DNA from 2 places in the Enterobacter cloacae complex sp. 394I7 genome. Region 1 is predicted to be linked to the other one. Evidence: predicted binding sites of a transcription regulator. Region 1 holds the regulator's gene; the other holds the start of a gene.

Evidence for each region. Region 1 encodes PurR, which represses purine synthesis genes. Its sites were predicted from a motif close to CANGCAAACGTTTGCNTG; they were not measured.
Region 2: the regulator PurR is predicted to act here: its motif matches at 2,500-2,517, upstream of purL (phosphoribosylformylglycinamidine synthase).

Annotation. Positions count from the first base shown of each region.
Region 1 is NZ_JBXWCR010000001.1:887,270-902,525, reverse strand. Features, by position in the region: gene eptA (phosphoethanolamine transferase EptA) at 1-1,293, shown strand, start outside; gene AC2FAP_RS04410 (TetR/AcrR family transcriptional regulator) at 1,335-1,934, shown strand; gene nemA (alkene reductase) at 1,988-3,085, shown strand; gene gloA (lactoylglutathione lyase) at 3,186-3,593, shown strand; gene rnt (ribonuclease T) at 3,690-4,340, shown strand; gene grxD (monothiol glutaredoxin 4) at 4,386-4,733, opposite strand; gene AC2FAP_RS04385 (C40 family peptidase) at 5,073-5,846, shown strand; gene sodB (superoxide dismutase [Fe]) at 5,969-6,550, shown strand; gene AC2FAP_RS04375 (MFS transporter) at 6,589-7,755, opposite strand; gene cydH (cytochrome bd-I oxidase subunit CydH) at 7,919-8,008, opposite strand; gene purR (HTH-type transcriptional repressor PurR) at 8,306-9,331, shown strand; gene punR (DNA-binding transcriptional activator PunR) at 9,348-10,259, opposite strand; gene punC (purine nucleoside transporter PunC) at 10,375-11,574, shown strand; gene cfa (cyclopropane fatty acyl phospholipid synthase) at 11,874-13,022, shown strand; gene AC2FAP_RS04345 (riboflavin synthase) at 13,051-13,692, opposite strand; gene mdtK (MdtK family multidrug efflux MATE transporter) at 13,918-15,256, shown strand, end outside.
Region 2 is NZ_JBXWCR010000007.1:136,345-151,600, reverse strand. Features, by position in the region: gene yfhb (phosphatidylglycerophosphatase C) at 1-333, shown strand, start outside; gene tadA (tRNA adenosine(34) deaminase TadA) at 358-897, shown strand; gene mltF (membrane-bound lytic murein transglycosylase MltF) at 785-2,335, opposite strand; gene purL (phosphoribosylformylglycinamidine synthase) at 2,603-6,490, shown strand; gene qseE (two component system sensor histidine kinase QseE/GlrK) at 7,025-8,452, shown strand; gene qseG (two-component system QseEF-associated lipoprotein QseG) at 8,454-9,203, shown strand; gene glrR (two-component system response regulator GlrR) at 9,200-10,537, shown strand; gene glnB (nitrogen regulatory protein P-II) at 10,618-10,956, shown strand; gene hmpA (NO-inducible flavohemoprotein) at 11,052-12,242, opposite strand; gene glyA (serine hydroxymethyltransferase) at 12,547-13,800, shown strand; gene AC2FAP_RS20035 (DoxX family protein) at 13,855-14,277, opposite strand; gene AC2FAP_RS20030 (3-phenylpropionate MFS transporter) at 14,451-15,256, shown strand, end outside.

The sequences.
Region 1 (15,256 bases):
GAAGCCACCGCCCTGGTGACGCCGCAGATGATCCTGTGGATTGTCGTTGCCGGTCTTGTTCCGTCCGTGGTGCTGGCCATGATCCGCATTCGCACCGGGAAATGGTGGTACGCCCTGCTGACCCGTTTTGCCGCAATGCTCGGCGCCCTGCTGGTTATCATCCTCATCGCCGCCCTGTTTTATAAAGATTACGCATCGCTGTTTCGCAATAACAAAAGCATCGTCAAAATGGTGACCCCCGCGAACTATGTCAGCGCGATGGTCAAATACAGCAAAATGCGCTGGTTTGCAGGCGATCAAACGCTGGTCCGGATCGGTGAAGATGCCCATAAAGGGCCGCTGATTACAGGCCAACAAAAGAAAACCGTTCTGGTGCTGGTCATCGGTGAAGCGTCACGCGCCGCGAACTACTCGTTGAATGGCTACGGGCGTGAAACAAACCCCGAGCTGAAAAAGCAGGATGTTATTAACTTCCCGCAGGCCTCCTCCTGCGGCACCGAAACGGCCGTCTCCGTGCCCTGCATGTTCTCCGGTATGACGCGCAGTAAATACGATGCCGACCTGGCCCATCACCAGGAAGGGTTGCTGGACGTGCTCGCCCATGCGGGGATCAATATGCTGTGGCGTGACAATGATGGCGGTTGTAAAGGCGCCTGCGATCGCGTTCCCCATACCGACATGACCCAGTGGAAACTCGATCAGTTCTGCAAAGACAACTCCTGCATTGACGATGTGAACTTCACCCGTCTGGACAATGTTCTGGATGGCCTGAAGCAGGACTCCGTACTGGTCATCCACCTGATGGGCAGCCACGGCCCGGCATACTATCGCCGTTATCCGGATAATTTCCGCAAATTTACGCCAACCTGCGATACCAATGAAATTCAGGATTGCGATCACCAGGCGCTGATGAATACCTATGACAACACCATCCTGTATACCGACAGCATGGTCAGTAAAACCATCGATGCCCTAAAAGCGCGTCAGGCGAGCATGAATACCGCCCTGATTTACCTTTCGGATCACGGGGAGTCGCTGGGCGAAAGCGGGATTTATCTGCACGGCACGCCGTATCTGCTGGCCCCAGAGCAACAAACGCACATTCCGTTTATGTTCTGGTTATCACCAGACTATGCGAAAAATTTCGGCGTCAACGCGCAGTGTTTACGTGACCATGCAGCAAAAAATGCGGTTTCGCAGGACAATTTGTTCTCTACCGTATTGGGTATGATGGACATTAAATCAAAGGTTTATCAACAGCAGCTGGATATTCTGAACGCATGTCGCCACTGAACACGCTTGCAATAGACCGAACGGTCTATTAGAGTGCGGCCATGAGCAGAAATACAGAACACGATACCCGAGAACATTTACTGGCGACCGGCGAGCGACTTTGCATGCATCGCGGGTTCACCGGTATGGGGTTGAGCGAGTTATTAAAAACCGCTGAGGTACCGAAGGGGTCGTTTTATCACTACTTCCGGTCCAAAGAGGCGTTTGGCGTGGCAATGCTGGAGCGGCACTATGCCAGCTACCATCAGCGCCTGGCAGCGCACTTTGCCACGGGCGAAGGTAATTATCGCGATCGTGTTCTGCACTTCTATCAGGAAACGCTGAACCAGTTCTGTCAGCAGGGCATCATCAGCGGTTGCCTGACGGTAAAACTTTCTGCCGAAGTGTGCGATCTTTCAGAAGATATGCGCACAGCAATGGATAAAGGGGCCCGCGGGGTTATCGCCCTCATGGCACAGGCGCTGGAGAAAGGCCGCGATGAAAAAACGCTGACTTTTCCCGGCGAACCTTTAACCCAGGCGCAGGTTTTATACGCCCTCTGGTTAGGCGCGAACCTGCAGGCCAAGATTTCTCGCAGTGCGGTGCCGCTTGAAAGCGCACTGGCACATGTAAAAAGCAGCATTACTACGCCTCGCGTATAGCAGGCGTTTTTATTTACGTAATTACTAGACGACTGGTCTACTCAGGAGCCTTTATGTCCGCTGAAAAATTATTTACCCCCTTGAAAGTGGGTGCCGTTACCGCGCCAAACCGTGTGTTCATGGCCCCGCTTACCCGTCTGCGCAGCATTGAGCCGGGTGATATCCCTACCCCGTTGATGGGTGAATATTACCGTCAGCGCGCAAGCTCTGGCCTGATCATCACCGAGGCCACTCAGATTTCTGCTCAGGCTAAGGGTTACGCTGGCGCACCAGGTCTGCACAGCCCGGAACAGATTGCCGCGTGGAAAAAAATCACGGCTGGCGTTCACGCTGAAGAGGGTCGTATTGCCGTCCAGCTGTGGCATACCGGTCGTATCTCTCACAGCAGCATCCAGCCTGGCGGTCAGGCACCGGTTTCCGCCTCTGCCCTGAGCGCGAACACCCGCACCTCTCTGCGTGATGAAAACGGCAATGCGATCCGCGTTGATACGTCTATGCCGCGCGCTCTTGAACTGGACGAGATCCCGGGGATTGTTAACGATTTCCGCCAGGCCGTGGCGAATGCGCGTGAAGCCGGTTTCGACCTGGTTGAACTGCACTCCGCGCATGGCTATCTGCTGCACCAGTTCCTGTCACCGTCCTCTAACCATCGTACCGACCAGTACGGCGGCAGCGTTGAAAACCGTGCGCGCCTGGTGCTGGAAGTGGTGGATGCCGTATGTCAGGAGTGGAGCCCGGACCGCATTGGTATCCGCGTGTCCCCGATTGGTTCTTTCCAGAACGTTGATAACGGCCCGGACGAAGAAGCGGATGCCCTTTATCTGATTGAAGAGCTGGCAAAACGGGGTATCGCGTATCTGCATATGTCCGAGCCAGACTGGGCCGGTGGTCAGCCTTACACTGAAGCCTTCCGTCAGAAAGTACGCGAACGCTTCCACGGTGTGATCATCGGTGCAGGTGCATATACCCCTGAGAAAGCTGAAGATCTGATTAGCAAAGGTTTGATCGACGCCGTTGCATTTGGTCGCGATTTTATCGCTAACCCTGATCTGGTCGCCCGTCTGCAGCAGAAAGCCGCGCTGAACCCTCAGCGTCCGGAAAGCTTCTACGGCGGCGGCGCTGAAGGTTATACCGACTACCCTACCCTGTAATCTCTTCATTGCTCATTGATAGCGGCGACCTTTCGCCGCTATACTAAAACATCGTTTCTGTTCAAATAGATATTCTATTCCATTGGTTAATGAGGAAATTATGCGCCTACTTCACACCATGCTGCGCGTTGGCGATCTGCAACGTTCTGTCGATTTCTACACTAACGTACTGGGTATGAAACTGCTGCGCACCAGCGAAAACCCGGAATATAAATACTCGCTGGCGTTTGTGGGTTACGGCCCGGAAACGGACGAAGCGGTCATCGAACTGACCTACAACTGGGGCGTGGACAGCTATGAGCTGGGCACCGCTTATGGTCATATCGCGCTGGAAGTGGACAACGCAGCCGAAGCCTGTGAACGTATTCGCAGCAACGGCGGTAACGTGACGCGCGAAGCTGGCCCGGTCAAAGGCGGCACCACCGTGATCGCGTTTGTTGAAGATCCGGACGGCTACAAAATCGAGCTGATTGAAGCCAAAGACGCTGGTCGCGGTCTGGGCAACTGATCCCGCAGGGCGCAACATGCGCCCGTACTTTTACTGCATCCCCATCCAAAATTTGCCATAATGCGCACTGCTTTTTTCCCCATGTAAGAGACCCTGATGTCCGATAACGCTCAATTTAGCGGTCTGTGCGACCGTTTTCGTGGTTTTTATCCTGTTGTGATCGATGTTGAAACAGCCGGATTTAACGCTAAAACCGATGCGCTGCTTGAAATTGCCGCCATCACGCTGAAGATGGATGAACAGGGATGGCTTACACCGGACACCACGCTGCATTTCCACGTTGAACCGTTTGAAGGGGCCAACTTACAGCCCGAGGCGCTGGCCTTTAACGGCATCGATCCGCATAACCCGCTGCGTGGTGCGGTAAGTGAATATGACGCGCTGCACGCCATTTTTAAAATGGTGCGTAAAGGTATGAAAGAGAGCAACTGCAGCCGCGCCATTATGGTGGCGCATAACGCCACGTTCGATCACACCTTTACCATGGCCGCTGCCGAGCGCGCGTCGCTCAAGCGTAACCCTTTCCACCCGTTTGTGACCTTCGATACCGCGGCACTGAGCGGTCTGGCGTTGGGACAAACGGTATTATCAAAGGCATGTATTACGGCAGGCATTGAGTTTGACGGTACGCAGGCACATTCCGCGCTTTATGACACCGAGCGGACGGCGGAACTGTTTTGCGAAATTGTGAACCGCTGGAAGCGTCTGGGCGGCTGGCCGCTGCCTATGGGTGACAGTGAAGAATAAAAAAAAGCGACCTCATGAGGTCGCTTTTTTGTCTTCGCAGATAACTTACTCCGCGTCTGGCTCTTCCGTTTTGTACTTCGCAGCCGTTTCTTTGATCAGCTGCTGCAGTTCACCGCGCTGATACATTTCGATCAGGATATCGCAACCGCCGACCAGCTCACCGTCTACCCACAGCTGTGGGAACGTCGGCCAGTTAGCGTATTTAGGCAGCTCAGCGCGGATGTCCGGGTTCTGCAGGATATCAACGTAAGCAAAACGCTCACCACAGGCAGACAGCGCCTGAACCGCTTGCGCGGAGAAGCCACAGCTTGGCAGCTTCGGAGAACCTTTCATATACAGCAGAATCGGGTTTTCAGCGATCTGGCGCTGGATTTTTTCAATAGTGGTGCTCATGTCTTGCTTCCTTTAACTTCTGTTACGGCATTCGTCTGTCATTGTAGCGGTTCAGACTGCCATCGGAAAATAACATTTTTGTCACGTCTTTCTTATTTTACCGCGAGTGATGAAAAGTTGCATTGCAAATGGTGTTTAACCCTGCGGCACTCAGGGTTTTGTTTAGGGAGTGAACAATAGTGCGACAGATTGATGAATTTTTTTGCACTTGCTAACGAAACAGGATTGTAGATTGAAAAATGCTATTAACTTATCGGGTTTTTATAGATTAGAATCGACGGGCTTTGTAAATCATTCGCGGGTATTATTGATGACCTGCATTTATCAGGGGACTGCCCAGTGGCGCGGATAAATAAAATCTCGATCACGCTCTGTGCTTTACTGTTTACAACACTCACTTTCACGCCAGTGGCGAACGCCTCTCAACAGGCGCGGCACTCTGCTGTACAAAAAACGCATCTGGCCAAAACCACAGACCGTAAGAAAAAAACCACCAGCAAGAACGACAAGAAAAAGACCACCACCCAGACTAAAAAGACCGCCTCCAGCAAGACGAAAACAAAACCTTCCCGCACTGCCCACGCAACCAAAAGCAAAGCCTCGCAAACTGCAGCTAATCTCGTGACGGAAAAATGCATCCCCCGCAAAGGTCATAAAGCGAAATGCACGAAGGTCACGAAAATAGCGGAAGTGCATAAGGTTCGCGTACAGAAAGCGCAAAAAACGGCGTTGAACAAACTGATGGGGCAGATTGGCAAACCCTATCGCTGGGGCGGCAGCTCACCGCGTACCGGTTTCGACTGCAGCGGCCTCGTCTATTACGCCTATAAAGATCTGGTGAAGTTCCGAATTCCACGTACCGCCAATGAGATGTATCACCTGCGCGACGCGTCACCGGTCAACCGCGGTGAACTGGAGAATGGCGATCTCGTCTTCTTCCGCACTCAGGGGCGCGGCACGGCTGACCACGTTGGCGTATATGTAGGCAACGGGAAATTTATCCAGTCCCCACGTAGCGGCCAGGACATCCAGATAACCTCTCTCAGTGAAGACTACTGGGTACGTCACTATGTCGGCGCACGCCGCGTGATGACGCCAAAAACCATTCGCTAACCCCTGCCCTGCCACAGCCGTGGCAGGGTAAGTTCCTCTTTTGCATACCCTTTCAATTTGCTATTCTGTCCCTGTTGTCTGTGTGGTTATTGGCAACATAAAAAACAATAAGGAGAGAAGCAATGTCGTTCGAATTACCTGCACTACCATATGCAAAAGACGCCCTGGCCCCGCACATTTCTGCGGAAACCCTGGAGTATCACTACGGCAAACATCACCAGACGTACGTCACCAATCTGAACAACCTGATCAAGGGCACCGATTTTGAAGGCAAAACGCTGGAAGAGATCGTCCGCAGTTCAGAGGGCGGTGTCTTTAACAATGCCGCTCAGGTGTGGAACCACACCTTCTACTGGCACTGCCTGGCACCGAATGCAGGCGGCGAACCTACGGGTGAACTGGCTGGCGCGATTAACGCGGCATTTGGCAGCTTTGCTGATTTTAAAGCGAAGTTTACGGATGCTGCAGTCAAGAACTTCGGTTCTGGCTGGACGTGGCTGGTGAAAGACGCGGATGGCAAACTGGCTATCGTTTCCACCTCGAACGCGGGTACGCCACTGACCACCAGCGCAACGCCGCTGATGACCGTGGACGTCTGGGAACACGCTTACTACATTGATTACCGTAACGCGCGTCCGAACTACCTGGAGCACTTCTGGGCACTGGTTAACTGGGCGTTTGTGGCGAAGAACTTCGCCGCGTAAGAGACACGCAGAAGGGGTTGCCCTTCTGCGTTTTTTAATTATTCAGCAGCGCACGCTGCTTCCGGCTGTTTACGGCCAGACATCATCACTAACAGCAGGCCGAGCGCGGCAATTATCGCCCCCATCACCGGCACAAAGCTGTATCCCAGGCCACCAGAAATGACGGCTCCACCGGCAGCGGCTCCAAGCGCATTGCCAAGGTTAAACGCGCCAATATTGACCGACGACGAGAGACCCGGTGCCTCATGGGCAACGCGCATCACGCGCATCTGCAGCGGCGGAACCACGGCAAAGGTCGCAGCCCCCCAGACAACCATCGCCATCGCCGCCCCGACCTCATTACGCGCCAGCCATGGAATGGCGATCATGATGACAATCAGCAGCGTTAAAAAGCCTTTCAGCGTCCCGCTCACGGAACGATCGGCGAATTTCCCGCCGAGATAGTTGCCTATAGAGAACCCGACACCAATCAGCACCAGCATCGCGGTCACAAAGAGAGGCGTCGCGTGGGTGATATCGTGCAACACCGGTGAAATATAGGTGTACAGGGTAAACATGGCGCCCGCCCCCAGTACGGTGGTCAACAGCGCGGAGAGCACCTGCGGGCGCATCAGTACCGACAGCTCTTTGCGGACGTCAGGACGTTCACCAGCGCTGCCTTTCGGCAAGGAGAAGTACAACGCCACCATGGCGATAACACCCAGCACGGCCGTCGCCAGGAACGACATGCGCCAGCCGATCGCCTCACCCAGCCAGGTTGCGGCAGGTACACCGCCAATGTTGGCAATCGTCAGACCCATAAACATGGTTGCCACGGCACTCGCCTGCTTGTGTTTTGGCACCACGCTTGCGGCCACAACCGATCCCAGCCCAAAGAACGCGCCGTGGTTAAGACTGGTCAGAATGCGGGACAACATCAGGGTGGTGTAATCCGGAGCAATCGCGGAGAGCACGTTGCCCAGCGTAAATATCGCCATCAGGAAAATCAGCGCATTGCGGCGCGCGCGGTGTGAAAGCAGAAGCGTCATGAGCGGTGCCCCCACCATCACGCCAATGGCGTAGGCGCTGATGAGCATCCCGGCCGCCGGGATAGAAACATCCACGCCCCGGGCGATAACAGGCAGTAACCCCATCGGGGAGAATTCAGTGGTGCCAATCCCAAAAGCGCCAATCGCCAGGGCAAGCAGGGGAAAATTGATTTTCATGCGTCAACTCCGGATGCCGTGTCATGTCGTGACACAGAACAAAGAAGCCGAAAGCATGACATCAATCACAAAAAATGAGAAGTTAACAAATTGGCAAAAGATTTTTGCCGCAGGCGTAACAATCAGGAAAACTGAGAGGGAGAGAGCTCTCCCTCCGTGTAAATCAATGCAATGCAGCCGTCAGACCCGCCGCAACAATCAGAGCCAGTACAATAACGGTGGTCACCAGCGAAAACTTCAGATCGTAGCTCATCAATTTTTCTCCTTTTAATCTCCCCACGAAAAGTGAGCCTGCTCATTTTTACACAGTTTAGTTCAAAAATCTTCCTGGATTTAAACTGATAACCACTTTAGCTCTTCCCCTTTTCATCAAGATAGGACAAAATTCCACGCTAAATTTATTAGCGTACCGGCCATTGACCCCCTCCTGACGTCCTGTGTCGTTTTCCCGGCGTGCCGCAATTCAAGATTGCGTGATAAGGGTGAGAGAAGGCAAACGTTTACCTTCAAGTTTTTCAGGAGTTTAGGATATGGTCTGGAGTGACATTTAATGGCAACAATTAAAGACGTAGCAAAACGCGCAAACGTTTCCACTACAACCGTATCACATGTAATTAACAAAACCCGCTTTGTGGCGGAAGAGACGCGCAACGCCGTCTGGGCGGCAATCAAAGAATTACACTATTCACCGAGTGCGGTGGCGCGCAGCCTCAAAGTTAATCACACCAAATCCATTGGTTTGCTGGCTACCAGCAGTGAAGCGGCCTATTTTGCCGAGATCATTGAAGCGGTCGAGAAAAACTGCTTCCAGAAAGGCTATACCCTGATTCTGGGCAACGCGTGGAACAGCATTGAAAAACAGCGCGCTTATCTCTCCATGATGGCACAAAAGCGTGTGGATGGCCTGCTGGTGATGTGTTCAGAGTATCCGGAGTCCGTGCTTTCCATGCTGGAAGAGTACCGCCATATTCCTATGGTGGTCATGGACTGGGGCGAAGCACGTGCAGACTTCACCGACTCCGTCATCGATAACGCGTTTGAAGGCGGCTATATGGCAGGCCGTTATCTGATTGAACGCGGTCACCGTGAGATTGGTGTGATCCCGGGTCCACTGGAGCGCAACACCGGAGCCGGGCGTCTGGCCGGGTTTATGAAAGCGATGGAAGAGGCGCTGATTACCGTGCCGGAAAACTGGATCGTGCAGGGTGACTTTGAACCGGAATCCGGTTACCGCGCAATGCAGCAGATTGTCTCCCAGCCGCATCGCCCGACAGCCGTTTTCTGTGGCGGTGACATTATGGCGATGGGTGCTCTCTGTGCCGCCGATGAACTGGGTTTGCGCGTGCCGCAGGACATTTCCGTGATCGGGTATGACAACGTGCGCAACGCGCGCTTCTTTACCCCGGCGCTGACCACCATCCACCAGCCAAAAGACTCGCTGGGTGAAACGGCCTTCAATATGCTGATGGACAGGATCGTCAACAAGCGTGAAGAGTCTCAGTCTATTGAAGTTCACCCGCGTCTTATCGAACGCCGTTCCGTTGCGGATGGCCCGTTCCGCGACTATCGTCGTTAATCTTTTACGGGGCCAGTTATACTGGCTCCCGTAGCCATTCCCGGTTAAGCGTCTCACTGTCTCCCAGGTAATCCAGCAGCCAGGCCATTGCGGGCGACACATCATTTTGTTGCCAGGTGAGGCAACAGGCCGCATCCGGAAAAGGATTTTCCAGCGTCAGTTCAACCCATTCACCGGTGTCGATTCGGGGCCGTGCAAAATGGCCAGGGACCATGGCAACGCACAGCCCTGCGCTGAGGCATGTTGCTGAGGATTCCCAGTCCGGCGCAACCACCCGTCGCTGGTTATCCAGCAGCCAGGTAATGCGTTTGGGCAACGAACGCGAGGTATCTTCCAGCACCAGCGAGGGCCAGTTACGGAGCGTTTCGTCGCTGAGCGGCCCGTCCATGGCCGCCAGCGGATGATCGCTTGCCACCACACATTTCCAGCTGAGCATGCCCATGTCGCGAAAGGCAAAGCGTCCCCCAACCGGGATCGCCTGCGTGGCACCGATCGCCATCTCTGCCCTGCCATCCGCCAGCGCATCCCAGACGCCGTTAAACACTTCCTGGGATACCCGCAATTCGACATCCGAGAAATGGCGATAGAAATCGACAATCATCTGCCGGGTACGTTCCGGTTTTACGATGTTATCCACGGCAATGGAAAGATGTCCTCGCCAGCCGTTAGCGATCTGCTGACACTGTTCGCGGGTGATCTGCATTTTTTTGATAACAGAACGCCCTTCTTTCAAAAACCATGCCCCGGCGGGCGTTAATTCCACATCACGGTGACGCCGTTCAAACAGCGGAACGGCCAGCCATTCTTCAAGCTGACGCACCGTATAGCTGATTGCCGAGGGGACGCGGTGCAACTCCTGCGCTGCACCGCTAAAGCTGCCGTTGCGTGCAACAGCATCGACCACTTCAAGAGAATAATCTGACCACATTTTCTGCCTGCAAAAATTTTGAATGCACTCGCCAAATATTAGCGTTTCACAAGCTGCTTTGCACTCCCTACACTCTGCGCAAACATAGACCTGCCTCCCTCAGGAGAAAAAAACAATGCAACCCAGGAAAGGATTTTTAGTCTGGCTCGGTGGTTTAAGCGTGCTGGGCTTTTTAGCCACTGATATGTACCTGCCCGCCTTCGCCGCAATGCAGGAAGATTTACAGACCCCGGCGGCAGCCATCAGCGCCAGCCTGAGCTTATTCCTCGCGGGCTTTGCCTTCGCGCAGCTGCTCTGGGGGCCTCTCTCTGACCGCTTTGGCCGTAAACCGGTGCTGTTGCTGGGGCTGGCTATCTTTGCCGTCGGCTGTCTGGGAATGTTATGGGTACGCGATGCAACCTGGCTGCTGGTACTGCGCTTCGTGCAGGCCGTTGGCGTCTGTGCTGCCGCGGTGACCTGGCAGGCGCTGGTCACCGACTACTATCCGGCCAACCGTACAAACCGCATTTTCGCCACCATTATGCCGCTGGTAGGGCTTTCGCCTGCCCTCGCCCCGCTGCTCGGGAGCTGGATCCTGGCGCATTTCGACTGGCAGGCCATTTTCGCTACGCTGTTTGCCATCACGCTGGTCCTGATGATCCCGGCATTCACACTCAAAGCGGCACATAAGAAAGAGACGCCTGCTGACACAACACCGGTGACCTTCACCTCTCTGCTGAGCACCAAAGCGTACCGCGGTAATGTCCTGATTTATGCCGCCTGCTCGGCGAGTTTCTTCGCGTGGCTGACCGGTTCGCCGTTCATTCTTCACGATATGGGTTACAGCCCGGCCGCCATCGGTCTGAGCTATGTCCCGCAGACCATCGCGTTTCTGGTCGGGGGCTATGGCTGTCGCGCGGCGCTGCAAAAATGGGAAGGTCAGCAGATGCTGCCCTGGCTGCTGGTACTCTACGCGCTGAGCGTGATCGCCACCTGGGCTGTGGGCTTTATCCCGGGCGCCGGTCTGGCAGAAATTCTGATTCCATTCTGCGTGATGGCCGTGGCGAACGGTGCGATTTACCCTATCGTCGTAGCCCAGGCGTTACGTCCGTTCCCACAGGCAACAGGTCGTGCGGCCGCGCTTCAGAATACCCTGCAGCTGGGTCTGTGCTTCCTGGCAAGCCTGGTGGTCTCTGCGCTGATTGCCACGCCGCTCCTGACCACCACCAGCGTCATGCTGGTTACGGTTGCGCTGGCCCTTCTGGGATACCGTATGCAGTCTGCGGCACAACGTGAGCAGGATGACCGCGCAGAGGTGAAAACCTCGCATGCATAATCGCGCCAGAAATTATGTTAAATATCAGTGATTAGGTTGCTAAGAATTTTCTATTGAATCACCAAATTTTGAGGCCTATACTAAATTTGGTTCGATTAAATACGATAAATATTATGTGTTAACGGGAGCCGGAGCGCTCCCGTTTTACCATGGAAGGCATTTCGGCAAGGGTTATCTCCCTTCCTCTGTTCTACGTCGGATACTAGCCTCACGGGGAAATACCGTGAGATTTCTCACAAACCATAAAAAGCGTCTACGCTGTTTGAAGGTTCTGATCACAGTAAGGTGATGGAGAAGCTATGAGTTCATCGTGTATAGAAGAAGTCAGCGTTCCGGACGATAACTGGTCCCGGATCGTCAGTGAACTGTTAGGTCGTGCAGGCATCACTATTAATGGATCTTCGCCATCCGATCCACAGGTTAAGCATCCCGACTTTTTTAAACGCGTATTGCGGGAGGGATCGTTAGGCCTGGGGGAAAGTTATATGGACGGCTGGTGGGAGTGTGAACGGCTGGATATGTTTTTCTCCAGCGTTTTACGCGCCGGTCTGGAAAACCAGCTCCCCCGCAATCTGAAAGATACATTACGTGTCGCCTCCGCCCGGCTGTTTAATCTGCAAAGCAAAAAACGGGCGTGGATCGTCGGCAAGGAGCATTACGACCTCGGTAATGACCTGTTCAGCCGCATGCTCGATCCTTTCATGCAATATTCCTGCGCCTACTGGAAAGAGGCCTCAACCCTTGAAGAAGCACAACAGGCTAAGCTACGTCTGATTTGTGAAAAACTGCAGCTACAGCCGGGCATGCGTGTGCTGGATATCGGCTGTGGATGGGGTGGTCTGGCCTATTTTATGGCGAAGCATTATGGTGCCAGCGTGGTCGGTGTGACCATTTCAGCTGAACAGCAAAAAATGGCACGGGAGCGCTGCCAGGGCCTTGATGTGGATATTCGCCTTCAGGATTATCGCGACCTGAACGAGCAGTTTGATCGCATAGTCTCCGTCGGCATGTTCGAACACGTGGGGCCGAAAAACTATGACACCTACTTCAGCGTGGTGGACCGTAACTTGAAACCTGACGGCATCTTCCTGCTGCACACCATTGGTTCTAAGCGCACCGACAATAACGTCGATCCGTGGATCAACAAATACATCTTTCCGAATGGCTGTTTGCCGTCCGTTCGCCAGATTGCTAACGCCAGTGAACCTCATTTCATTATGGAAGACTGGCATAACTTTGGCGCGGATTATGACACCACGTTGATGGCATGGCATTCACGTTTCCAGGAAGCCTGGCCAGAAATTGCGGACAACTATTCTGAACGGTTTAAACGGATGTTCAGCTATTATCTCAATGCCTGCGCAGGCGCCTTTCGCGCGCGTGATATTCAACTTTGGCAGGTTGTTTTCAGCCGAGGGATAGAACACGGTTTGCGGGTCGCACGCTAAAAAAAACCCCGGAAATCCGGGGTTCATTTTATTCTTCTTCTGCGGTCTTTATTATTGCGGCTTCTTTTGCCGCCAACAGCCGCTCAACGGTATCCACAACCGCCTGAGTCTGCGGATCGATTTCGATATTAACCCGATGCCCCAGTTTTTTCGCCCCCAGGGTTGTACGCTGGAGAGTTTCAGGAATTAAATGCACGCAGAAACGGGTCGGCGTCACTTCCCCAACCGTCAGGCTAATCCCATCAATACCAATAAATCCTTTATACAGGATGTATTTCATTAATGAAGGATCCTGCACTTTAAACCAGATTTGACGGTTATTTTCCGAGGTGACAATCTTCGCCACTTCCGCGGTGGTCATAATATGGCCTGACATCAGATGGCCGCCAATCTCATCGCTGAACCTGGCCGCACGCTCTACGTTTACGGTATCCCCCACCACCAGCTCGCCCAGGTTGGTGATGCGCAGCGTCTCTTTCATTAAATCAAAGCTAATCTGGTTCCCGTTAATTTCGGTTACCGTCAGGCAACAGCCGTTATGTGCAATCGAGGCGCCAGTTTCAATGCCATCAAGCATATATTCCGGAAGCTCAACCACATGAGTTCGGAAATTAGGTTTTTCATCAATGGACACCACTTTGGCGGTGCCCTGCACAATACCAGTAAACATGCTTACAACTCCTGTATTTTCCGGACGGTGGTGACACCGTTTAATCCCACCACAATAACAGTTGGAAAAACAGGTTGCCAGCGGAGCGCATTTTGTGGCGATTTTTTCACTAGATAAATAGCTAAACCCCGCTACAATAGCTGGCACCCCCCTGCATTTTCTTCTTGCTGCCAGTTACGGCGGCCTTTTTAGTCTCTCAAATAACTAGAATATAAAGGTGTTCACGTGCAGAAGTACATGAATGAAGCGCGCCAGTTATTGGCACTGGCTATACCAGTGATCATCGCGCAAGTGGCCCAGACCGCAATGGGATTTGTGGATACGGTAATGGCGGGTGGCTACAGCGCCACCGATATGGCCGCCGTGGCAATAGGCACCTCGATCTGGCTTCCGGCCATCCTGTTTGGCCACGGCCTGCTGCTCGCCCTCACCCCGGTTATCGCTCAGCTAAATGGCTCAGGGCGACGTGAACGTATTGCCCATCAGGTTCGACAGGGGTTCTGGCTGGCAGGGTTTGTCTCCGTGCTGATAATGGTTGTGCTGTGGAATGCCGGTCATATCATCCGCGCCATGCATAATATTGACCCGGCTCTGGCTGACAAAGCCGTCGGCTACCTGCGGGCCCTGCTGTGGGGTGCGCCTGGCTATCTGTTCTTCCAGGTCGCGCGTAACCAGTGTGAAGGTCTGGCGAAAACCAAGCCCGGAATGGTGATGGGCTTTATCGGCTTGCTGGTGAATATTCCGGTGAACTACATCTTCATCTATGGTCACTTCGGTATGCCGGAGCTCGGCGGCGTCGGCTGCGGCGTGGCGACGGCTGCCGTCTATTGGGTGATGTTCTTCAGTATGATCTCTTATGTGAAACGTGCCCGTTCAATGCGCGATATCCGCAATGAACGTTCGTTCAGCACGCCGGACTGGAACATCATGACGCGTCTGGTGCAGTTAGGCCTGCCGATTGCGCTGGCGCTGTTCTTTGAAGTGACGCTGTTTGCCGTGGTCGCCCTGCTGGTTTCTCCGCTCGGCATTGTGAATGTAGCCGGTCACCAGATTGCGCTGAACTTCAGTTCCCTGATGTTCGTATTGCCGATGTCGCTGGCCGCAGCGGTGACCATTCGCGTGGGCTTTCGTCTGGGGCAAGGTTCGACGCTGGATGCGCAAACGGCGGCCCGCACGGGGCTTGGCGTCGGTGTCTGTATGGCCATCTGTACGGCACTGTTTACCATCACGCTGCGTGAGCAAATTGCCCTGCTTTACAACGACAACCCGGAAGTGGTGGCCCTGGCCTCCCATCTGATGCTGCTTGCCGCGGTGTACCAGATCTCCGACTCCATACAGGTGATTGGCAGCGGCGTACTGCGTGGGTATAAAGATACGCGTTCGATCTTCTTTATCACCTTCATCGCTTACTGGGTGCTGGGTCTGCCGTGTGGTTATATCCTGGCGCTTACCGATCTGGTGGTTGACCGCATGGGGCCGGCAGGATTCTGGATGGGCTTTATCATCGGCTTAACCTCTGCGGCAATTATGATGATGCTGCGCATGCGCTTCCTGCAACGCCAGT
Region 2 (15,256 bases), on a different contig from region 1:
GCAAGGCTCACCAGCTATCTCGACGCGAACGATGCCGACATCTGGTTGATTACCGGATCCCCGCAAGCGCTGGTGGAACAGGTCTATTATGATACCCCGTGGCTGCCGCGGGTGAATCTTATCGCCACGCAAATTACCCGCGGGTACGGCGGATGGGTACTGACCATGCGCTGCCTGGGACATGAAAAGGTGGTGCAACTGGAGAAGCGAATCGGTACGCCACTGCGTCTTTACAGCGGCTACAGCGACAGCAAGCAGGACAACCCGCTGCTCTATTTTTGCCAGCATCGCTGGCGCGTCACGCCCGCAGGCGAACTTCAGCAACTCGAATAGTCTTATCTATAGCGGGTGTGTATAATGCCGCCCGCTTTTAGACTGGAGTATCAACCGTTGTGCAACCCTGAACGCGATCATGAATACTGGATGCGCCATGCGCTTACGCTTGCCCAGCGCGCCTGGGACGAGGGGGAAGTGCCCGTGGGTGCTGTGCTTGTTCACAATAACCAGGTGATAGGGGAAGGGTGGAACCGCCCGATTGGCCGTCACGATCCGACTGCGCACGCTGAAATCATGGCCCTTCGTCAGGGCGGAATGGTGCTGCAAAACTATCGTCTGCTTGATACCACACTGTATGTCACGCTTGAGCCGTGCGTTATGTGTTCCGGCGCGATGGTGCATAGCCGTATCGGCACGCTGGTCTTTGGCGCGCGGGATGAAAAAACCGGAGCGGCCGGTTCGCTGATGGACGTACTGGGACACCCGGGTATGAACCACCAGGTGCAGACTATCGGTGGGGTACTTGCACCAGAGTGTGCGGGGCTATTAAGTGATTTCTTTCGAATGCGCCGTCAGCAGAAAAAGCAACAAAAGGCAGAATTGAAGTTGTCGGGCGAGTAAGTTCGTCCGGTGCCACCACCGGATAACTCTGGGCCAGCTGATTTGCCTCTGCCGCCTCTTTTTCCTTCTCCAGCAGATAACCCACCAGGCTAATCTGATATTTACGGATATTTTCCACGTAGGCGTAGGCTTCATGCCCGCGCGCGTAACCGTAGGTCAGCTTGTTGTACCACGGCTTCTGGCTCAGCAGCGGCAGGCGCTGTTTTACGTCTGACCAGCTGTCCGGGTTACCTTTCGTTTTCGCCGTCAGCGCGCGCGCGTCAAGCATGTGCGCGTAACCCATGTTGTAGGCTGCCAGCGCAAACCAGATCCGTTCCTCTTCAGGCACCGTCTCCGGCACTTTGCCCATCATATCCTGCAGATACCGTGCGCCGCCGCTGATGCTCTGTTCTGCATCGGTGCGGTCGGTCAGCCCAAGGCTCTGAGCGGTATTTTTAGTGAGCATCATTAAGCCGCGAACGCCAGTGGGCGAGGTGGCCTGAGTATCCCAGTGGGATTCCTGATAAGAGATCGCTGCCAGTAATCGCCAGTCGATCTCCTGGGCATACTTCTCAAATAACGGCTGCAGGTCTGGCAGCACGCTATCGACCGCGCGCAAGAAGCTTCGGGTGTCGACGTAATCAAAATCGTCACCGTGGCCGAGGTATTTCTCTTCCAGACGCGCCAGCGTACCGTCTTCATTGATGGTGTTGAAGAAATCGAGCATCGCCGCAGAGAGGGTCTGATCGTCATCAAGCTGGCTAAACCAGGTCACCGGCTGTTCGTCTGTCACGTCCAGCGCCACCGCGATTTCGGGGTGCACGCGCTGGAAAAGGCTGATCGCGACCGAATCAGCGATGGTGTAGGGCAGTTTTTTATCTTTTACCTGGTCCAGCAGCTCAGTCGTACCGAGCTTAGGATCAACGGTCCAGCTCAGGTCCGGGAATTTCTTCTCCTTGAGCTCACGCAGATCGTCAATCACGACGTGACCCGGGGCGATGGTCAGCTGTTGTGCATTAATCGCGGCCAGCGTTCGCGGGCGCAGGCTCCCGACCCGGTAGACCAGCTGTTGCGAAACGGAGTAGTAGGTTGGGCCTGGCTGATAGTTCTTGCTGCGCTCGCTGTTGTACACCAGCCCGGCCGCAAGGATATCGGCATCGTTGTTATCCAGGTCATCAAACAGCTGGCTGATATTCTGACGGACGGTAATTTTGAGCTTCACGCCAAGATAGTCGGCAAACTGCTGCGCCAGTTCATAATCCAGGCCAATCGTTTTGCCGTTAATGTCGCTGTAAATCAGCGGCGAGTTGAGGGTACTGACGCGCAATTCCCCCCGCTCCTGTATGGCGGCGATACGGTTTTCGGCTTTACCGAACCAGGGGATGGAAGGCCAGAGGGCCACTGCCAGCAGCAACGTTACAATGCCGATGAGCAGATAATTAATCTTTAATTTTTTCAATTAGTTAATTCTCTGCGACGCCGGGTGCCTCAGTATGCTGTAGCCATGTTAAGAATAAGGTTTGCCATTGAATGAGCGGCATTTTGCGTAAAGTTACGCCACTTGGCAACAAATTAGAGAGAGAGGTCACATCTATTGTTAAACGTAAACGTTGATTTTATTTCGACGCAAACGGTTTCGTCGACGCTCAGGATTCTCTATAATGACGCCCGTTTTCCCCCCTTGCGCACACTGTAAGCGCCCCGGCGCTTCGAAGACGAGAGACTTATGATGGAAATTCTGCGTGGTTCGCCTGCACTGTCTGCCTTCCGTATCAATAAACTGCTGGCACGTTTTCAGGCAGCCGACCTTCCGGTAAGCAATATTTACGCTGAGTATGTCCATTTTGCTGACCTGAATGCACCCCTGAATGCAGAGGAGCGAGTACAGCTGGAACGCCTGCTCAAATATGGTCCAAGCCTGAGCAGCCATACGCCAACCGGCAAACTGATCCTTGCGACGCCTCGTCCAGGCACCATCTCCCCCTGGTCTTCCAAAGCCACCGACATCGCCCACAACTGTGGTCTGAACCAGATTAACCGTCTGGAGCGCGGCGTGGCGTACTACGTTGAAGCCTCTACCCTGACCGATGCGCAGTGGCAAACCGTTGCCGCTGAGCTGCACGACCGCATGATGGAGAGTGTCTTTGCCTCTCTGGACGATGCGCAGAAACTCTTCTCCCACCATCAGCCTGCGCCGGTACAGAGCGTCGATTTGCTGGGGCAGGGCCGTCAGGCGCTGATTGACGCCAACCTGCGTCTCGGTCTGGCACTGGCAGAAGACGAAATTGACTACCTGCAGGATGCGTTTGTTAAGCTGAACCGCAACCCGAACGACATCGAACTTTACATGTTCGCTCAGGCAAACTCTGAGCACTGCCGTCACAAGATTTTCAACGCCGACTGGATTATCGACGGTGAAGAGCAGCCGAAGTCGCTGTTCAAAATGATCAAAAACACCATGGAAAAAACGCCTGACCACGTGCTGTCTGCCTACAAAGACAACGCCGCGGTGATGGAAGGTTCTGAAGTGGGCCGCTTCTTCGCCGATCGCGAAGCAGGGCGCTATGATTTCCATCAGGAGCCGGCGCATATTCTGATGAAAGTCGAAACGCATAACCACCCGACGGCGATCTCGCCGTGGCCGGGTGCGGCGACCGGGTCTGGCGGGGAAATCCGCGACGAAGGCGCAACCGGACGGGGGGCTAAACCAAAAGCCGGTCTGGTCGGTTTCTCCGTCTCCAACCTGCGCATCCCGGGCTTTGAACAGCCGTGGGAAGAAGATTTCGGCAAGCCGGAACGTATTGTGACCGCGCTGGATATCATGACCGAAGGCCCACTGGGCGGGGCGGCGTTCAACAATGAATTTGGACGTCCTGCGCTGAACGGTTACTTCCGTACCTACGAAGAGAAAGTGGAGAGCCACAACGGCGAAGAGCTGCGCGGCTATCACAAACCGATCATGCTGGCTGGCGGGATCGGTAACATTCGCGCCGATCACGTGCAAAAAGGCGAGATCGTAGTTGGTGCGAAGCTGATCGTTCTGGGTGGCCCGGCAATGAACATCGGCCTGGGCGGTGGGGCTGCATCCTCTATGACCTCCGGTCAGTCTGATGCGGATCTCGATTTTGCATCCGTACAGCGTGATAACCCGGAGATGGAACGCCGTTGCCAGGAGGTCATTGACCGCTGCTGGCAGCTGGGTGATGCCAACCCCATCCTCTTTATTCATGACGTAGGCGCGGGCGGTCTGTCCAACGCCATGCCGGAGCTGGTCAGTGACGGTGGTCGTGGCGGTCGTTTCAACCTGCGCGACATCCTGAGTGATGAGCCAGGCATGAGCCCGCTGGAAATCTGGTGTAACGAATCCCAGGAACGTTATGTTCTGGCCGTCGCTGCCGATCAGTTGCCGCTGTTTGACGAGCTGTGCCGCCGCGAGCGTGCCCCGTATGCCGTCATCGGTGAAGCGACCGAAGCGCTGCACCTGTCCCTGAGCGACACCCATTTCGACAACCAGCCGATCGATCTGCCGCTGGACGTGCTGCTTGGCAAAACGCCGAAAATGACCCGCGACGTTGAGACCCGTAAAGCAGCTGGCAAAGCGCTGGATCGTCAGGGCATTACCGTGGCTGACGCGGTCAATCGCGTTCTGCACCTGCCGGCCGTGGCGGAGAAAACCTTCCTGGTCACCATCGGCGACCGTACCGTGACCGGTATGGTGTCGCGCGATCAGATGGTTGGCCCGTGGCAGATCCCGGTGGCTAACTGTGCCGTCACCACCGCGAGTCTCGACAGCTACTACGGTGAAGCGATGGCGCTGGGCGAACGTACCCCGGTCGCTCTGCTGGACTTCGCCGCGTCTGCTCGCCTTGCCGTTGGTGAAGCGCTGACCAACATTGCCGCAACGCAGATTGGCGACATTAAACGTATCAAACTTTCCGCGAACTGGATGGCCGCAGCGGGCCACCCGGGCGAAGATGCGGGCCTGTATGAAGCCGTGAAGGCGGTGGGGGAAGAGCTCTGCCCGGCACTTGGCCTGACCATTCCGGTGGGTAAAGACTCCATGTCGATGAAGACCCGCTGGCAGGAGGGTAACGAGCAGCGCGAGATGACCTCTCCGCTGTCGCTGATCATCTCCGCGTTTGCCCGCGTAGAAGACGTGCGCCATACCGTGACGCCACAGCTGGTGACTGAAGATAACGCCCTGCTGCTGATTGACCTGGGTAAAGGCCATAACGCGCTGGGAGCGACCGCGCTGGCGCAGGTTTATCGTCAGCTGGGTGATAAGCCGGCAGATGTGCGTGATGTGGCGCAGTTAAAAGGTTTCTACGACGCCATCCAGGCCCTGGTGGCACAGCGTAAACTGCTGGCCTACCACGACCGTTCCGACGGTGGCCTGCTGGTTACTCTGGCTGAGATGGCCTTCACCGGCCACTGCGGCGTTGAAGCGAACATCGCGACGCTGGGCGAGGATCGTCTGGCGGCGCTGTTTAACGAAGAGCTGGGCGCGGTGATTCAGGTGCGTGCCGCAGATCGTGACGCGGTTGAAAGCGTACTGGCTCAGCACGGCCTGGCAGACTGCGTGCATTATCTGGGTAAAGCCGTGCAGGGCGACCGCTTTGTCATTGAAGCGGATGGCCACGCGGTGTTCAGCGAGAGCCGTTCTACCCTGCGTATGTGGTGGGCTGAAACCACCTGGCAGATGCAGCGCCTGCGTGACAACCCGGAGTGTGCCGATCAGGAACACAACGCGAAGGCTAACGACAACGATCCTGGCCTGAACGTGAAGCTCTCCTTCGACATCAACGAAGATATCGCCGCGCCGTACATTGCGACCGGCGCGCGTCCGAAAGTGGCCGTACTGCGTGAGCAGGGCGTCAACTCCCACGTTGAGATGGCTGCTGCCTTCTACCGTGCGGGCTTTGATGCCATCGACGTTCACATGAGCGACCTGCTGGCCGGGCGTACCGGTCTGGAAGATTTCCAGGCGCTGGTCGCCTGCGGTGGTTTCTCTTACGGCGACGTGCTGGGTGCAGGTGAGGGTTGGGCGAAGTCCATCCTCTTCAACAGCCGTGTCCGCGACGAGTTTGAAACCTTCTTCCACCGTCCGCAAACGCTGGCGCTGGGCGTATGTAATGGTTGCCAGATGATGTCCAACCTGCGCGAGCTGATCCCCGGTAGCGAAGCCTGGCCGCGCTTTGTGCGTAACCAGTCTGACCGCTTTGAAGCGCGTTTCAGCCTCGTGGAAGTGACCCAAAGCCCGTCTCTGCTGCTGCAGGGCATGGTAGGGTCGCAGATGCCAATCGCCGTTTCCCATGGCGAAGGCCAGGTTGAAGTGCGCGATGCAGCTCATCTGGCTCAGCTTGAAAGCAAAGGCCTGGTGGCGCTGCGCTTTGTCGATAACTTCGGCAAGGTGACAGAATCCTACCCGGCTAACCCGAACGGTTCGGTGAACGGTATCACTGCGGTGACCAGCGAAAGTGGTCGTGCGACCATTATGATGCCGCACCCGGAACGTGTGTTCCGTACCGTGAGCAACTCCTGGCACCCGGAAAACTGGGGCGAGGACAGCCCGTGGATGCGTATCTTCCGTAATGCGCGTAAACAGCTAGGTTAAGCGTACCGCTACTCCCACAGCAGGCCCGGTGCGCGAAAACGCCACCGGGCTTTTTTGTGCCTGTCGCAAAACCGCGACAATCCGCTATTCGTGGTGTCTCCAAAAGGAGACATTTAACTCATTGAATTGTATAGAGTGTGATGGGTTGTCGTTAAGGTGTTGCTTTTTAGCGACACTTAGCCTGGAAATCATTCAGCTGGCAATTAACGGCATAATTGCATAAAATAGTTAAATATCAACAAGATAATTTATTGTTTTGCATTATGGCACGAGTGTTGCATAATATTAATCAGTGGCTCATTCACCTTCTTATGTCAGCCCCTTCGGGACGTGCTACATAAACTTCGAATGACGCACAAAAAGGTGCCTGCCGTCCAACTACTGATCATAGCGTTGCTTTATCAGGCCAGGGCGAAACGTCGAGTTAGGCACCGCCTCATTCCATGACAAAGCCGGGTTTTTACCCGGCTTTGTTGTATCTGAAGGGCAGACTCAGTTACGCTCTCCTCAAACCCCGATAAAGAGAGTAATGCGTTGAAACGCTGGCCCGTTTTTCCTCGTTCCCTGCGACAGCTTGTCATGATGGCCTTTCTGCTGATCCTGCTGCCTTTGCTGATCCTGGCATGGCAGGCGTGGCAGAGTCTCAACGCGCTGAGTGCGCAGGCGGCACTGACTAACCGCACGACGCTGATCGACGCCCGACGCAGTGAAGCGATGACTAACGCCGCGCTGGAGATGGAACGCAGCTATCGGCAGTACTGCGTGCTTGACGATCCTACTCTGGAAAAGGTCTATCAGAATCAACGTAAACGCTACAGTGAAATGCTGGACGCCCATGCAGGGGTGCTGCCGGACGATAAGCTTTATCAGGCGTTACGTCAGGATTTGAACGATCTGGCGCAACTGCAGTGTAAGAACAGCGGCCCGGATGCCGCAGCGGCTGCCCGTCTGGAAGCCTTTGCGAATGCCAATACCGAGATGGTGCAGTCTACCCGCACGGTTATCTTCTCGCGCGGGCAACAGCTGCAGCAGGAGATTGCGGAACGTGGCCAGTTCTTTGGCTGGCAGGCGCTGGTGCTGTTCCTCGTCAGCCTCGGTCTTGTTCTGCTCTTTACCCGCATGATCATCGGCCCGGTGAAGGGTATCCAGCGCATGATTAACCGCCTGGGCGAGGGGAAGTCTCTCGGGGATACGGTCGCCTTTAAAGGTCCTCGCGAGTTGCGCTCCGTTGGCCAGCGCATTATCTGGCTTTCTGAACGTCTGGCATGGCTGGAATCCCAGCGCCATCAGTTCTTGCGTCATATTTCCCATGAGCTTAAAACGCCGCTTGCCAGCATGCGCGAAGGAACGGAACTGCTGGCAGATGAAGTGGCGGGGCCGCTTACGCCCGAACAGAAAGAGATTGTCGACATCCTGGATGCCAGCAGCCGCAATCTGCAAAAGCTGATTGAGCAACTGCTGGACTACAACCGCAAGCTGGCGGATGGCGCGGTGGTGCTGGAAAACGTCGATATTGCGCCGCTGGTGGATATGGTGATCTCCGCCCATAGCTTGCCAGCAAGAGCTAAAATGATGCATACCGGGGTGGAGCTCAGTGAGCCAACCTGCCTCGCGGAACCGATGCTGTTGATGAGCGTTCTGGATAATCTTTACTCCAATGCGGTGCACTATGGTACTGAATCCGGTAACATTTATATCCGAAGTTATACGAATGGTTCACGGGTGTTTATTGACGTCGCTAACACCGGCACTCCAATCCCTGATGACGAAAAAACCATGATCTTTGAACCCTTTTTCCAGGGAAGTCATCAGCGGAAAGGGGCGGTAAAAGGAAGTGGGCTGGGCCTGAGTATTGCCCGGGACTGCATACGACGCATGCAGGGTGAGCTGAAAATTGCCACGGACGAACGGTCAGATGTTTGCTTCCGTATTGAACTGCCCCTGAGCCGGAAAAATCAATGAAATGAATCTATGCCTGGTGAGTATGTCACACGTCTTTTCCCGCGCCGTGCGCGCGGTGTTTTCCAGCAATATGTTTCGCCTGAGCCTGCCCTGTTTATTTCTGGCGGGCTGTGTTTCCCATGTGCCGCAAAGTGCGATTAGCGATAAACAACAAGATAAATGGCCAGATAATCAGCTGGCAGATTTTCTGTCGACCCGCTGTGACGACATCTGGAACCTGTCGGGGCATGACGTCGAGAGCAATCCGCTGTTCTGGCTACGTGGAATAGATTGCGCCCAGCGTCTGGCGCCGGTTGAGGCGCGCTCGCAAGCGGCGATGCTCAGTGACGATACCTGGCAGGACGCGTTCAAGCGTGGAATTTTACTCGCGGATGCGAAAATCACCCCCGTTGAGCGTCGCACCAACGTCACGCGGCTGGACACGTTTGTCGGAAATCTTCCGGCGCAGGTGCGCCCGGTATATCAGCTCTGGCGTGATGGTCAGGCGTTACAACTGCAGTTGTCTGAAGAGCGTTTTCGCTACAGCAAATTACAGCAATCCACCGACAGCGAGCTTGATACGCTGCGCCAGCAGGAGCAGCACTTGCGTGCTCAACTGGATACCACAACGCGCAAGCTTGAAAACCTGACCGACATCGAAAGACAGCTCTCGACGCGTAAACCGGCCGGAAATTATCTGCCTGACGCGCCAAAAGGGTCAGCCGCGACGCCAGACGGTGATGCGCAGAAACAAGAGGATGTGAAGCCATGACAAGCCGAAAACCTGCCCATCTCTTACTGGTGGATGACGATCCGGGGCTGTTAAAGCTGCTGGGGATGCGTCTGGTCAGTGAAGGCTACAGCGTGGTGACGGCGGAAAGCGGGCAGGAGGGGCTGAAAGTCCTGAGCCGCGAGAAGGTTGATCTGGTGATTAGCGACCTGCGAATGGATGAAATGGATGGCCTGCAGCTGTTCGCGGAGATCCAGAAGCAGCAGCCTGGCATGCCGGTGATCATCCTGACGGCGCACGGATCGATTCCGGATGCCGTTGCCGCGACGCAGCAGGGGGTATTCAGCTTTCTCACCAAGCCGGTAGATAAAGATGCCCTCTATAAGGCTATCGACAGCGCGCTTGAGCACGCGGCTCCGTCGAATGATGAAGCGTGGCGGGAGTCTATCGTCACCCGCAGCCCGATTATGCTGCGTCTGCTCGAACAGGCCCGGATGGTGGCGCAGTCAGACGTTAGCGTGCTGATTAATGGCCAGAGCGGTACCGGGAAAGAGATCCTTGCCCAGGCTATCCATAACGCTAGCCCGCGCAGCAAAAACGCCTTTATCGCGATTAACTGTGGTGCGCTCCCTGAACAACTGCTTGAGTCTGAACTGTTTGGTCATGCCCGCGGGGCGTTCACCGGGGCGGTGAGCAGCCGGGAAGGGCTTTTCCAGGCGGCAGAAGGCGGCACACTTTTCCTGGACGAGATTGGCGATATGCCGGCACCGCTGCAGGTCAAATTGCTGCGTGTTTTGCAGGAGCGAAAAGTGCGCCCCCTCGGCAGTAACCGCGATATCGATATTAACGTGCGTATCATTTCGGCCACGCACCGCGATTTACCAAAAGTCATGGCGCGCAACGAGTTTCGTGAAGATCTCTACTACCGTCTGAACGTGGTGAACCTGAAAATTCCGGCACTGGCCGAGCGGGCGGAAGATATTCCGCTGCTGGCAAACCATCTTTTGCGCCAGGCGGCCGATCGGCATAAGCCTTTTGTCCGGGCGTTTTCCACCGATGCGATGAAACGGCTGATGGCCGCAAGCTGGCCGGGCAACGTGCGCCAGCTGGTGAACGTTATTGAACAGTGCGTGGCGCTGACCTCGTCACCCGTCATTAGCGACGCGCTGGTGGAGCAGGCGCTGGAAGGGGAAAACACCGCGCTGCCGACGTTTGCAGAAGCGCGTAATCAGTTCGAACTGAACTATCTGCGCAAGCTCCTGCAGATAACCAAAGGCAACGTAACCCATGCGGCGCGTATGGCCGGGCGCAACCGTACCGAGTTCTACAAGCTGCTCTCCCGCCATGAGCTGGAAGCAAACGATTTTAAAGAGTAGTACCGCAAAATCTGAATGAGTATGATACTGTGAGCAACCGATTACGAAGCAGCTTACAGGCAAGAGTTTAAGGACCCACCATGAAAAAGATTGATGCGATTATTAAACCTTTCAAACTGGATGATGTGCGTGAAGCGCTGGCGGAAGTGGGCATCACCGGGATGACAGTGACGGAAGTGAAAGGTTTTGGTCGCCAGAAGGGCCACACCGAACTTTACCGTGGCGCAGAGTACATGGTGGACTTTCTGCCAAAAGTGAAAATTGAAATCGTGGTGAGCGACGATATCGTGGATACCTGTGTGGATACCATTATCCGTACGGCGCAGACCGGCAAAATTGGCGACGGTAAAATCTTCGTCTTTGATGTGGCACGCGTGATCCGTATCCGTACCGGTGAAGAAGACGACGCCGCGATTTAATCGTCAGTACCTGATTCCTGATTCAGCCGGGTGGCGCTATGCTTACCCGGCCTGCAAAACCTCACCGGCCGGGAAAGTGTAGCGCCATCGGGCGATTACAGTACTTTATGCGGCCCGAAACATTCGTAATGAATGTTGTCTTTATTCACACCCAACTCCACCAGCTGCTTCGCGGCATACTGCATAAACGCGACCGGTCCGCAGACGTAAAACTGCATCTCCGGCGCGCTGAATGCCCCTTCGTGCTGACTCAAATTCATCAGACCTTCGCTGTCAAAGCGTGCGGCTGCACGGTCGGCATCCGTCGGCAGACGATACCAGGTATGGGCGGTAAAGTGTGGCAGAGAGGAAGCCAGCGCATTCACTTCATCGGCAAACGCGTGCACTTCACCGTTCTCGGCGGCGTGGAACCAGTTTACCTGCGCGCTGTGGTTTGATTTAGCGAGGGTATCGAGCATCGCCAGCATTGGCGTCTGACCCACCCCGGCTGAGATCAGGGTAACCGGCGTATTCGCCTCAACCGCCATAAAGAAGTCGCCCGCAGGCGCGGCCAGATGAACCACATCACCCACGTTAGCCTCGTTATGCAGCCAGTTTGATACCTGGCCGCCATCTTCTCGTTTTACGGCAATGCGATAACGTTTACCGTCTGGTTTGCGGGTCAGGGAGTACTGGCGAATCTCCTGGTGCGGGAAACCTTCAGGCTTCAGCCACACGCCCAGATACTGCCCCGGCTGATAATCAGCGACCGGCTTGCCATCCACCGACTCGAACTCAAAACTGGTGATGAGCTGGCTGCGCGGCGTTTTCTCGACGATGCGGAAAGCGCGGGTACCTTCCCAGCCGCCTGCCTTACTGGCGTTTTCGCTGTAGATCTGTGCTTCACGGTTAATGAACACATTTGCCAGCACGCCGTAGGCTTTCCCCCACGCGTCCAGCACCTCCTGGCCCGGGCTAAACATCTCATCCAGTGTGGCCAGCAGATGGCCGCCGACGATGTTGTACTGCTCGGGTTTGATCTGGAAGCTGGTGTGCTTCTGCGCAATTTTTTCCACGGCAGGCAGCAACGCCGCCAGGTTTTCGATATTACTGGCGTAGGCTGCGATGGCGTTGAACAGGGCTTCGCGTTGATCGCCGTTACGCTGGTTGCTCATGTTGAAAATCTCTTTCAACTCCGGGTTATGCGTAAACATACGATCGTAGAAATGGGCGGTGAGTTTCGGGCCGGTTTCGACCAGCAGGGGAATAGTGGCTTTAACTGTGGCGATGGTTTGAGCGTCGAGCATAGCAGCGTCCTTCAGTGGTGTTTTTAATGATGTATTTTAAATGCATCTTATAAAAAATACCCCTGCGTTGTAAATGGTTCTTTGCAACGTGAAAAATATGCATCACAAACCTGAAAAGAAATCCGTTGAAAATGATGAGGGCTTTATTCCTCAAACCCTTGCGTGGCGGGTAGGAAAACGTTTGCGTAAAATCGTTTGTCAAGACCTGTTATCACAGAACTAATCAGTTATACTGTTGCCCGTCGTCCAACAGGACTGCCTTTTCAGGCCAAAATTTTATTGTTAGCTGAGTCAGGAGATGCGGATGTTAAAGCGTGAAATGAACATTGCCGATTATGATGCCGAACTGTGGCAGGCTATGGAGCAGGAAAAAGTACGTCAGGAAGAGCACATCGAACTGATCGCCTCCGAAAACTACACCAGCCCGCGCGTAATGCAGGCGCAGGGTTCTCAGCTGACCAACAAATACGCTGAAGGTTACCCGGGCAAACGCTACTACGGCGGTTGCGAGTACGTTGATATCGTTGAGCAACTGGCCATCGATCGCGCTAAAGAACTGTTTGGCGCCGACTACGCTAACGTACAGCCACACTCTGGCTCTCAGGCTAACTTCGCGGTCTACACCGCGCTGCTGCAACCGGGCGATACCGTTCTGGGTATGAACCTGGCGCAAGGCGGCCACCTGACTCACGGCTCTCCGGTTAACTTCTCTGGCAAACTGTACAACATCATTCCTTACGGCATTGATGAGTCCGGTAAAATTGACTACGAAGACATGGCGAAGCAGGCGCAGACCCACAAACCGAAGATGATTATCGGCGGTTTCTCTGCTTACTCCGGTATCGTTGACTGGGCAAAAATGCGTGAAATCGCAGACAGCATCGGTGCTTACCTGTTCGTTGACATGGCGCACGTTGCCGGCCTGATTGCTGCAGGCGTTTATCCGAACCCGGTTCCGCATGCTCACGTTGTGACCACCACCACGCACAAAACCCTGGCGGGCCCACGCGGTGGCTTGATCCTGGCAAAAGGTGGCGACGAAGAGCTGTACAAAAAGCTGAACTCTGCCGTATTCCCAAGCGCGCAGGGCGGCCCACTGATGCACGTTATCGCGGCGAAAGCGGTGGCGCTGAAAGAAGCGATGGAGCCAGAGTTTAAAGTTTACCAGCAGCAGGTTGCTAAAAACGCCAAAGCGATGGTGGAAGTCTTCCTGAACCGCGGTTACAAAGTGGTTTCCGGTGGTACTGAGAACCACCTGTTCCTGCTGGACCTGGTTGATAAAAACCTGACCGGTAAAGAAGCTGACGCTGCCCTTGGCCGTGCCAACATCACCGTGAACAAAAACAGCGTGCCAAACGATCCGAAGAGCCCGTTCGTGACCTCCGGTATCCGTATCGGTTCTCCGGCTGTTACTCGCCGCGGCTTTAAAGAAGCGGAAGTGAAAGAGCTGGCAGGCTGGATGTGTGACGTTCTGGACAATATCAATGACGAAGCGGTTATCGAGCGCGTTAAAGGTAAAGTTCTGGAAATCTGCGCACGCTTCCCGGTATACGCATAATCTTTCTGTTTTGCAGAAATAAAAAAGGCCGCGATTGCGGCCTTTTTTTATGGGTTAACGCCGGTCAAGGGAGAGGGCTCCCGGTCCCACTATCGCCAGTAAAATAAACGCTCCGGCAATACTGATATTCTTGAAGAAGTTAATCATATTCGGCATGACGGCATCACCGGTCATATCCCAGTAGTGGTGGCCGATAATCGCGGTACCCAGCGTGTAAAATACAAAGAGTACGGCAACAGGGCGGGTGAAAAAGCCCAGCACGATCAGGATGGCGGCAGGCACCTCCATTACCACAGCAATAATGGCCGCCAGCATGGGCATGGGTGTACCCAGCGACGTCATATATTGTACGGTCCCGCTAAACCCCGTCAGTTTTGGATAGCCGAAGATAATAAACAGTACGACAAGCGCGATACGACCTATTAACAGCAACAGGTGACGTGCCTGGCCGAAATCTAAATAGCGAAGTGAGTTCATGGCAGAAATACCTCTGCAAGTGGAGTAATTTAAACGTAATACACATTTTCATTCCCTGCCATAAGTCAGATGACTGCACAATATGTTAAATTTTCGTTAATTTATAGCAGGCTATCGACTTGCTTAATTTTTGTATTCTCGCCAGACTATGGCCTCCATTTCGGGAGGGATTCATGGTCTTGCATTCCACGCGCTGGCTGGCGCTCAGTTATTTCACCTATTTCTTTAGCTACGGTATTTTTCTGCCTTTCTGGAGCGTCTGGCTCAAGGGGATCGGCCTGACGCCCGAGACCATAGGTATCCTGCTTGGCGCTGGTCTGGTGGCACGTTTCCTGGGAAGCCTGCTGATCGCACCGCGCGTCAGCGATCCCTCCTTGCTGATTAAGGCGGTACGCATTCTGGCGCTGTTGACGTTGGTCTTTGTCGCCTGTTTCTGGGTGAGCCACCAGTTTGCATGGCTGATGGTGGTGATGGTCGGTTTTAACCTCTTTTTCTCGCCGCTGGTTCCGCTGACGGATGCCCTGGCAAACACCTGGCAAAAACAGATAACGATGGATTATGGCCGCGTGCGGCTGTGGGGCTCAATTGCCTTTGTCATCGGCTCTGCATTGGTGGGTAAACTGGTTAGCCTTTACGATTACCGTGCGATCCTTGCGCTGCTGAGTATCGGCATTGCCTCCATGCTGCTGGGGATGCTGTTGCGTCCATCGGTAATGCCGCAAGGTGAGAGCCGTCATCAGGAAAGCGCCGGCTGGCCGGCCTGGCGAAGCCTGGTGGCACAAAGCTGGCGTTTCCTGGCCTGCGTCTGTCTGCTGCAGGGCGCGCACGCGGCGTACTATGGTTTCAGCGCCATCTACTGGCAGGGGGCAGGATACTCCGCATCTGCAGTGGGTTACCTGTGGTCGCTCGGTGTGGTCGCTGAAGTGATTATCTTCGCGCTGAGCAAAAAGCTGTTCCGGCGCTTCGGCGCGCGCGATCT